Regions from separate parts of the Streptomyces sp. NPDC001816 genome, predicted to be linked through region 2. Evidence: riboswitches for the same ligand, from Rfam matches in the RefSeq annotation. Region 2 holds a riboswitch; each other region holds the start of a gene.
The links. Region 2 has a riboswitch for cobalamin ahead of ACFYZZ_RS35685 (cobalamin biosynthesis protein). Riboswitches for the same ligand answer to the same signal wherever they lie in the genome.

Region 1 (3,269 bases), on a different contig from region 2:
ATCTCCCACGCCGTGCGGTACAGCGCCCGCACGTCGGCCGGGATCCACGCGAAGCCCTGCACCGAGCCGTTGGAGTCGCGCAGCGCCTCACGGGTGCGCGCGTCCCAGACGCCCAGCTCCTTGAGGTCCTGCACCAGGTAGGAGTTGACCTGCAGGAACTCGCCGGACAGCGTCTCGCGCTTGAACAGGTTGGAGACCTGCGGCTCGATGCACTCGTACACGCCCGCGATGGACGCGATGGTGGCGGTCGGGGCGATCGCCAGCAGCAGCGAGTTGCGCATGCCGACCGCGGCGATCCGCTCGCGCAGGGCCGCCCAGCGCTCGGGCCAGGTCAGGCGAACGCTCGGGAAATGGTCGGGGTGCAGGACACCGCGGGCGGTGCGGGTCTTCTCCCAGGCCGGCAGCGCGCCGCCCCGCTCGGCCAGGTCGGCGGAGGCCTCGTACGCGGCGAGCATGATCCGCTCGGCGATCCGTGTCGACAGGGCCTTGGCCTCGGCGGAGTCGAAGGGCAGGCGCAGCTTGAAGAAGACGTCCTGCAGACCCATCGCACCCAGGCCCACCGGACGCCACCTGGCGTTGGAGCGGCCCGCCTGCTCGGTCGGGTAGAAGTTGATGTCGACCACGCGGTCGAGGAAGGTGACGGCCGTGCGGACGGTCTCGTCGAGGCGCTCCCAGTCGATGTCCCCGCCCTGCACGAAGGCACCGAGGTTGACCGAACCCAGGTTGCAGACCGCCGTCTCGCCGTCGTCGGTGACCTCCAGGATCTCCGTGCAGAGGTTCGAGGAGTGGACGACGTGGCCCGCCTCGGCCGTCTGGTTGGCGGTGCGGTTGGCGGCGTCCTTGAAGGTCATCCAGCCGTTGCCGGTCTGCGCGAGGGTGCGCATCATGCGGCCGTACAGGTCACGGGCCGGGATGGTCTTCTTCGCGAGCCCGTTCGCCTCCGCCTTGCGGTACGCGGCGTCGAACTCCTCGCCCCACAGGTCGACCAGCTCCGGCACGTCCGCCGGGGAGAACAGCGACCACTGCTCGTCGGCGTTGACCCGGCGCATGAACTCGTCCGGGATCCAGTGCGCGAGGTTGAGGTTGTGCGTACGGCGGGCGTCCTCACCGGTGTTGTCGCGCAGCTCCAGGAACTCCTCGATGTCGGAGTGCCAGGTCTCCAGGTACACCGCGGCCGCGCCCTTGCGCCTTCCGCCCTGGTTCACGGCGGCCACCGAGGCGTCCAGGGTCTTCAGGAACGGGACGATGCCGTTGGAGTGCCCGTTGGTGCCGCGGATCAGCGAACCGCGGCTGCGGATGCGGGAGTACGAAAGACCGATGCCGCCGGCGTGCTTGGAGAGCCGGGCGACCTGGTGGTAGCGGTCGTAGATGGAGTCCAGCTCGTCCAGCGGGGAGTCGAGGAGGTAGCAGGACGACATCTGGGGGTGCCGCGTGCCGGAGTTGAAGAGCGTGGGGGAGGAGGGCAGGTAGTCGAGGCGGCTCATGAGCCCGTAGAGCGCGGCGACTTCGTCGACGGAGCGGGTCGTGTCGTCCTCGGCGAGACCCGCGGCGACGCGCAGCATGAAGTGCTGGGGCGTCTCGATCACCTGGCGGGTGAGGGGGTGGCGCAGCAGGTAGCGGCTGTGCAGGGTGCGCAGGCCGAAGTAGCCGAAGCGGTCGTCGCCGTCCGCGTCGATCAGCGTGTCCAGACGCTCGGCGTGCAGCCGTACGAACTCCGCCGTGCGGTCGGCGACCAGGCCCTCGCGGTGGCCCACGGCGACGGACTCGGTGAAGGACGTCACGCCCTGCGAGGCGGCCTCGGCGCGGATCGAGATGGTCAGCAGCCGGGCGGCCAGCCGGGAGTAGGCGGGGTCGTCGGAGATGAGGCCGGCGGCCGCCTCCGTGGCCAGCTCGCGCAACTCCGCCTCGTCGGCCCGGGCGGACCGGCCCCGCAGCGCGGCCGCGGCGACCCGGCCGGGGTCGGCGTCGGGGAGGTCGGCGGTCAGCTCGGTCAGGGTCCGCAGCAGCGCGGCACCGGGACCGTCGGTCTCCACCGGAGCTGCGGTCGCCTGGACGGCTGAAGCCGGGTCGGCTGGCGCGATGGTCACGTGGGGCTCTCCCTCGCTCGGCACAGGGCCTGGCGGAGGGCAGGGGCAGCACGAGCGCGCACGGCGTCGCGTCCACCGGCCCACTCCACGAGGCCCGGACGTCTGAAGGCACCCGGACCGGACGGCCGGGCGCGCGCTGACGGCAGGTCCTCGGACTGAACAGGCGTGCGGAAGCACGCAAGTACACCGTTGCGGGACAGTTCCGGATTCGCACCGGATTCCCCTGCGGCGACAGCGAGGATGAGCATACATCTAGTGCCGGGTTGTGGTGTCACCCCCAGATGTTGTGTCTGTTGCGTGTCGTGACGGCTTCAGAGGGTCAACAGCGGGCCGCCGTGGTGCTTGTTGTCGGCGGCCCGCTGCGGGTGCCTAGGGGGTTGCATTCGGCGTCAGTTCCGCCTGGACCCCCGCGTCGCCCGCGTCCGCCGTGTAGTCCTCGGGGCGGGTCTCGTCGATGCCCTCGGGGGCCTTCAGGGCCTTCAGCGCGAAGGTCAGGACCACCGTGACGGCGACGTTCAGCACGAAGGCCGTGAGGCCGATGTAGCCGATCTCACCGATGCCCGGGATCTCCTTGGAGTTGCCGCCGAAGTGCTTCTGCGTCGGCGAGGCCACCCCGTACGCGGCGAACGTGCCGTAGACCATGCCGACCGCCCAGCCGGCCAGCAGCGCCCAGCGGTGGCACCAGCGGGTGAACAGGCCGCCGACCAGGGCCGGGAAGGTCTGCAGGATCCAGATGCCGCCCAGCAGCTGGAAGTTGATGGCGACCGTCTTGTCCATGGTGAGCACGAAGACCAGGGCGCCGACCTTGACCAGCAGCGACACGAGCTTGGAGACCTGGGCCTCCTGCTTCGGCGTGGCGTCCGGCCTGATGAAGTCCTTGTAGATGTTGCGGGTGAAGAGGTTCGCCGCCGCGATGGACATGATGGCCGCGGGCACGAGGGCGCCGATGCCGATCGCCGCGAACGCCACGCCCGCGAACCAGTCCGGGAACATGTCCTCGAACAGCTGCGGAATCGCCAACTGCCCGTTGGTGACGTTCACCCCGGCCGCGATCGCCATGAAGCCGAGCAGCGCGAGCAGGCCCAGCATCAGCGAGTACAGCGGCAGGATCGTGGTGTTGCGCCGGATCACCTCACGGCTCCTGGACGAGAGCGTCGCGGTGATCGAGTGCGGGTACATGAA
Region 2 (3,269 bases):
GCTCGCCCACCGGCTTGCCGAGCAGCACCACCTGACTGCTCTGCTCGCCACCGGGCTTGAGCAGCACGGGGTTCATCAGCGCGGTCGGCTCGACACGGCAGGCCTGGGCCTGCATGGCCTGAGCCCGCCCGATCTCTGCACCCTCCCGGGTCACGAACGAGTTGAGGGACATGTTCTGCGCCTTGAAGGGCGCGACCTTGACGCCCTGGCGCACCAGCCACCGGCAGATCCCGGCCGTCACGACGCTCTTGCCGGCGTCGGAGGTGGTGCCGGCGACGAGCAGACCACCGTTCACTTGCCACGTCCCTTCACGAGTCGGCGCGCGGCGACCGTGACGCCGAGCGCGAGCAGGCCGACCCGGCGGGAGAGCCGTACGGCCCGGTCGATGTCGGTGACCCGGACCGCCCGCCCGGTGTCCCCGCCCAGTACGGGCCGGTGTTCGACGCGCCCGCCGTAGGAGAGCGTCCCGCCCAGCCGCACGCCGAGGGCACCCGCGAACGAGGCCTCGACGGGCCCGGCGTTGGGACTCGGGTGCTTGCGGGCGTCCGCCCGCCAGGCACGCAACGCGCCGCGGGGGTCCGGTCCGGCCGCGGCGGCGAGCACGGCGGTCAGCCGCGCCCCCGGCCACCCGACGACGTCGTCGAGCCGGGCGGAGGCCCAGCCGTAGCGCCGGAAGCGGGCCGACTTGTGCCCCACCATCGCGTCCAGGGTGTTGACGGCCCGGAACCCGAGCAGCCCCGGCACCCCGCCCACCGCACCCCACACCAGCGCACCCACCACGGCGTCGGAGGTGTTCTCGGCGACGGACTCCACGACCGCTCGGGCGATCCCGTCGGCGTCGAGGGCCTGCGGATCCCGCCCGCACAGATGCGGCAGCCGCGCCCGGGCCGCCTCGACGTCCCCGGCCTCCAGCGCGCGCCCGACGGTCCGTGCCTCCCGGGCGAGCGAAGTACCGCCGACCACGGCCCAGGTGGCGGCGGCGGTCAGCGCGACGGAAGCGACGGGGGAGCGGCGCACGGCCCGCTCGGCCACGGCCCCCAGCGCGACGGCGCCTCCGGCGCACACGACGGTGTGCAGCGCACCCCAGCCGCGGTGGTCGTGCCACAGCGCGCGCTCCACGGCGGCGGCAGCCCGCCCGAACGCGGCGACCGGATGCCCGCGGCGCGGATCGCCGAGGACCAGGTCGCCGACGAGGCCGGCGGCGGCGCCGTACGCGTAGAAGCGATCGGCACCCATCGGCTCAGCCGGCCGTCGGGGCAGGCAGGGCCTGGTTACTGAACCTCAATCGGCAGCCGCGCATGGCGATATGTCCTCACTCAGGGTGTCCACGCCCTGGTTCGACGAGACCGGCGGTGAGAGTTCCTGGCTCCCGGGGATTTCTTCCCCGGTGACAGTGGCGGGACCGCGCCGGATTCGCACCGGCTTCCTCTCCTGCCGCCGTACATGGCCCGGGCAGTCCACCACGCGCCCGGAAGGGCCGTCAACTTGCCTTTGACCTGGGAAGCCGGACTGTGCTGAGGCCCACATCGCCGGCCCGCCGGGCAGCGCCGAGCGACCGGGTTGCGGTGAATTCCGCTCCCTCGGACGGCATTCGGGGATCCCGCTCGCGCTCACGGACCGTGATCGCCTGCAAGAGCGCGTACGTCGCGTACGTCTTATACGGGATGCAACGGTCGCGGGGCCGCGGCGGACACACGTCCGCCCTGTCGCTCCGACTGAATCGGTGCCGACAGGGCGGACGATGGAGAATTCGGCGTCAGGGCTTCGCCACGATCAGATAGATCCCGTACGCCACCGCGGCCGCACAAGCCGCGAAGCACACGTACGCACCGGTCACGGCCAGCGCCGCGGACCCACCCTGCGCCGTGGCCTTCTCGCGGCGCGAGAGGCCGTTGACGCCGAGGGTGAACAGCGCCACCAGGCCCACCGTGAACGCGAGGCTGACGCCGAAGACGGAGCCGAGAGCCGCCCAGTCGATCTTCATGGGGATGCTTCCTTCAGTTTCCGGGCGGTCAGACTGCGGCGGCCGGCGGAGTCGCCGGAGCCGGTTCGGTGGTGGCCTGGGCCGGGATCGTGACCGACAGGTCCTCGGCGACGATGCCCGCGGGCGGCGGGGTCACCGCGGCGATGGCGGTGGTCACCACGCCGGCCGGCTCCACCGTGTCGTCGACGACGTTGGTGTGGTCGACGACCTCGCGGCGGGAGATCTTCCAGATGGCGGCGCTGGCGCCGACCAGGAAGACGGCGACGGCGGCGGTGCCCCAGTCACCCAGGTCCATGACGGACTCGGCGCCCGCGCCGACCAGCGCGGCGGCCGGCAGGGTCAGCGCCCAGGCGATGAACATGCGGGTCGCGGTGGACCAGCGGACCACACCGCCCTTGCGGCCCAGACCCGCACCCATCACCGAGCCGGAGACGACGTGGGTGGTGGAGAGGGAGAAGCCGAGGTGCGAGGAGGCCAGGATGGCCGTGGCCGCGCTGGTCTGGGCGGCGAAGCCCTGTCGCGGCTCGAGGTCGGTCAGGCCCTTGCCCATGGTGCGGATGATCCGCCAGCCGCCGATGTAGGTGCCGAGCGCGATCGCCAGACCCGCGGAGAGGATCACCCAGGTGGGAGGGTTGGAGTCGGGGGCGATGGCGCCGCCCGCGACGAGGGCGAGGGTGATGATGCCCATCGTCTTCTGCGCGTCGTTGGTGCCGTGGGCGAGGGAGACCAGACCGGCGGAGGCGATCTGACCGGCGCGGTAGCCCTTGCGGGTGGCCTCGCCGTCGGCGTTCTTGCCGATGCCGTAGGAGAAGCGGGTGGCCAGCATCGCGGCGAGACCCGCGACGATCGGCGCGGCGACCGCCGGGAGCAGCACCTTGGTGACGAGCACGTCACTGTGGACGGCCCCGAAGCCAGCGGAGGCGACGGTGGCGCCGATCAGGCCGCCCATCAGGGCGTGCGAGGAGCTGGACGGCAGTCCCACCAGCCAGGTCAGCAGGTTCCAGAGGATCGCGCCGACCAGGGCGGCGAATATGACCTCGGGACGGATGCCGTTCTCATCGACAAGGCCCTTGGAGATCGTGTTGGCGACCTCCACGGAGAGGAAAGCGCCTACAAGGTTGAGGGCGGCGGACATGGCCACCGCGACCTTGGGCTTGAGCGCACCGGTCGAGATGGTCGTGGCCATCGCGTTGGCGGTGTCGTGAAAACCGTTCGTGAAATCGAACGCGAGTGCGGTTACCACCACAATCGCGAGGATCAGCGAGAAGTTTTCCATTTACCCAGG
Region 3 (3,269 bases), on a different contig from region 2:
TGCTGCGCCAGCTGATGGAGCGACAGGCCCTGCACCGGGTCGATGAGGGTGACCTCACCGAGGAGCAGGAAGAACGGCTCGGTCTGACCCTGATGCTGCTCCACGACCGGATGTCCGAACTCTGCGACCACTACGGCCTCACGCTCGCCGACCTCAACATCGACCTGGGACCACTGGGGACGCTGCTTCCCCCGTGAAGGCTGCGTCGGTCGCCGTTGTGCACCCTCGTACGGCCCTGAGACGGCCCGAGGCTCGGCCTGTTGGATGGGCTCTGACGTCACAGCTCAGGATGCCGGTGGAGCACGGTCGTGCCACGCTGGGAGAGGTTGCGCCGCTCCGAGCGTTCGGTGGACGCATGGCCCTGCCACACAAGGACTCCGACATGGCCCGTGACGCCGTCCCACTCAGAACGGCCAATGCGAACCCACGGCCGTGGCACGCAGCCGCGTCGGGTACGACCGTCCTCGCAGCAGCACTGATGATCTTCGGTGTGCGGCACTGCACAAGCACGGTCTTGATCACTGACGCCAGGTAGGTGGCCCATCTGGTCGTCTTGGCCGAGTCAGGCTGCTGTGGCTACGCGTGCTGGTGGCGGCGCGGTGGTGAAGGGGCGGTTGTCGCGAAGAAGAGCCCACAGAACGGCGGCGCGGCGGCGTGCGAGGGCGATGACGGCGGCGCGGCTGGGTGCGGAAGGCATCGCTGATCTGCCGGTCGAGCTGCTTCAACCGGCACCTGTCTGTGTCAAGCGGTTCGGGCAGCCTCCGTGCTTCGGCAGTCGCGGATGAGCTGGCGACAGATCACATCCGGGCGGGACCGGGCGAGTCGTCAACCGCGGGTGATGCTCGTTCATGCCGCCCTCGTCGCAGGCAACGCCCAGGCGATTGATGAACGCCGGCTCGCTGCATGCCAGGACCCGCCGCAACTGCTCCCGCCACTGCGTGTAGTAGGCACCTGCGTCGGGTCGTTGTGCTGCCATGCCGAGATCAACGAGTGTCGGCGGGCAAGAGGTTGTACGCCGGACGGGCAGAGTCCTGACGTCGGTTGCGGCACCTGGCCGCGGGCGCCGACCGGATCAGGTGCCGGCCGGTGGGGTGGAGCGCAGGGCGAGCAACGCGATGTCGTCGGTGCTGTCGGCGCCGAGCCCCCTCAGCAGTTCGTCGCAGAAGACGTCCAGGGGCTCGCGGGCGAGGGCGGCGGCGTGCTGGCGCAGCCGGGTCAGCCCGTGGTCGAGGGATTCGCCGCGGCGCTCGATCAGTCCGTTGGCGAACAGCAACACGGTGGAATGGGCGGGCAGCTCGTCGATGGCGGTCGGGCGCCGGTGCTCGGCATCCATGCCGATCAGCAGCCCCGCGCCCGTCTCCAGAGGACTCTGCCTCCTCCTCCCGGTGCCCTCGGCGCTCTGAGGTTGAGCAGGACGACGTCACATGTAGAGCCGCGCCCTGCCTGGTCGCGGCCCGTCCGCGAGTCGGTCTCCCGCTCGCGGGCCCGCTGCGCCCCTGGCTGAGGAGTCCGCGGTCGCGGCTCCAACCCTTCGGCGTGGAGATAGGGGGTCCGACAGCAAAGATGCCCAACACTTTCCGAGTTGGGCATCAGGTCCGTGCGCGCGCTGTCCCGGTGCCCTGCCGAAGGACCCGGCCAGGCGCCGGGTTCGTTCGGGCAGGCAGGTCCTCGGATTCTCCGGCCAGGGAGGTACACCGTTGTGGGACAGTTCCGGATTCTCACCGGATTTCCCTGCGACTGCTCGACTCGACTGTACCGCTGGCCCGGCGAGGTGCGCGGGACCACCGTCGGCGGTCTTGCACCGCCTCGTGCCACCGTGCGTGGTGACGGCAGGAACCGTTCGTCTTACTGATCATTTCAGAATGAAGTGCTTGGCCAGACGGTTGTGCGCTGCGAACATGCGATCTCCACTGGGCAGTGGAGGACCCAGCACCTGATGACGCAGTGTCGGCTCTGGCGGCTCGCATAGGCTGGCCGGTCTCATCCGACGCACCGCGACGAGGATCAGCCCATGTGCAGCAGCACCAGGATCCGCCTGATAGAGCCCGCCGATGCCGCCCCGATCGCCGCGCATAGAGTGCGGGACTTCGAGGCTTTCCGGCCGTGGGAACCGGCCCAGCCGGCCGACTTCTTCACCCCGGAGGGCCAGGCGGAGCGGATCGACAGGCTGCTGGCCGGATACCGGGCCGGCGCGGCCTGGCCGGGTGTGGTACTCGCCGACGACCGGGTGATCGGGCAGGTCACCGTCGGAGGCATTCTGCCGCAGCCCCACCTTCGCCGCGGTTCCGTTGGTTACTGGATCGCCAGCGTCGCCCAAAATCAAGGGCACGCCGGGCGCGCCGTCGGGCTTGTACTCCAGGTGATGACGGACGAACTCGGGTTGCACCGCGCTGAGGCGTCCACCAATCTGGAGAATCTGCCGTCGCAACGGGTGCTGCGCCGCAACGGGTTCAGCCCGTACGGCGTCGCACACTCCTCGATCTTTCTCGACGGGAGCTGGCGGGATGGGCTGCTGTGGGAGCGGGTCCTGGGCGACTGACTGATCGTTTCACAACGAGGTCTGCAGGCGGCGGAGGCATATGAGGCTGCAGGCCAGTTCGAGCAGGCCGTGATGGAGGTCAGCACGTCTTTCGTAGCGGATGCGGAGTCGTTTGAACTGGTGAAGCCAGGCGAAGGCGCGCTGGACTACCCAGCGGACCTTGCCCAGTCCGGAGCCGTGGGCGGCATCGCGTCGGGCGATCACGGGTTTGATGCCGCGTTTCCACAGCAGGCGGCGGTACTTGTCGAAGTCATAGCCCCGGTCGGCGTACAGTCGCCGGGGCTTGCGCCGAGGGCGTCCCCGCAGGCCCCGGATCGGGGGAACCGCGTTCAGCAGGGGCAGAAGCTGGGTGACGTCGTGCCGGTTGCCGCCGGTGAGCGTGACGGCGAGCGGGGTTCCGTGCCGGTCGACGATCAGACATCCGATGGGGTTAAGCGGTCAAGCTGCGGCAGTGAGGATGGGCTCGGGGCGGGAGGGGAAGGCGATGGTTTCGTCGTAGTGGACTTGTTTGTCGAGGCAGTGGTGCAAGCACCCGATCATGCGGTTGAAGAGATTTCGCAGGGCTGAGATGTGCCGGTCGCCGGTGGTGCGTCTGCGGTCGTAGTGAGCCCTGGCGCCGACTGAGGCCGTCAGGGACGCGAACGACCAGACGTAGCCGGCAGCAGCGAGACGCTGGTTCTTGATCCGGCGGGCCCTGACGGAGACGCTCTTGCCGGATGCCCGGGTCACT

Region 1: another riboswitch for cobalamin. It lies ahead of ACFYZZ_RS28095 (ribonucleoside-diphosphate reductase subunit alpha); the one in region 2 lies ahead of ACFYZZ_RS35685 (cobalamin biosynthesis protein).
Region 3: another riboswitch for cobalamin. It lies ahead of ACFYZZ_RS10730 (SpoIIE family protein phosphatase); the one in region 2 lies ahead of ACFYZZ_RS35685 (cobalamin biosynthesis protein).

The regions. Positions count from the first base shown of each region.
Region 1 is NZ_JBIATY010000008.1:187,546-190,814, forward strand. It holds gene ACFYZZ_RS28095 (ribonucleoside-diphosphate reductase subunit alpha) at 1-2,087, opposite strand, end outside; cobalamin riboswitch at 2,211-2,355, opposite strand; gene mctP (monocarboxylate uptake permease MctP) at 2,457-3,269, opposite strand, start outside.
Region 2 is NZ_JBIATY010000013.1:63,743-67,011, reverse strand. It holds gene ACFYZZ_RS35690 (cobyric acid synthase) at 1-295, opposite strand, end outside; gene ACFYZZ_RS35685 (cobalamin biosynthesis protein) at 292-1,236, opposite strand; cobalamin riboswitch at 1,336-1,478, opposite strand; gene ACFYZZ_RS35680 (hypothetical protein) at 1,757-1,984, opposite strand; gene ACFYZZ_RS35675 (anion permease) at 2,013-3,260, opposite strand.
Region 3 is NZ_JBIATY010000002.1:1,020,383-1,023,651, forward strand. It holds gene ACFYZZ_RS10725 (gas vesicle protein K) at 1-197, shown strand, start outside; gene ACFYZZ_RS10730 (SpoIIE family protein phosphatase) at 1,073-1,333, opposite strand; cobalamin riboswitch at 1,642-1,775, opposite strand; gene ACFYZZ_RS10735 (GNAT family N-acetyltransferase) at 2,012-2,539, shown strand; partial or broken gene ACFYZZ_RS10740 (IS5 family transposase) at 2,549-2,956, opposite strand; gene ACFYZZ_RS10745 (IS110 family transposase) at 2,978-3,269, opposite strand, start outside.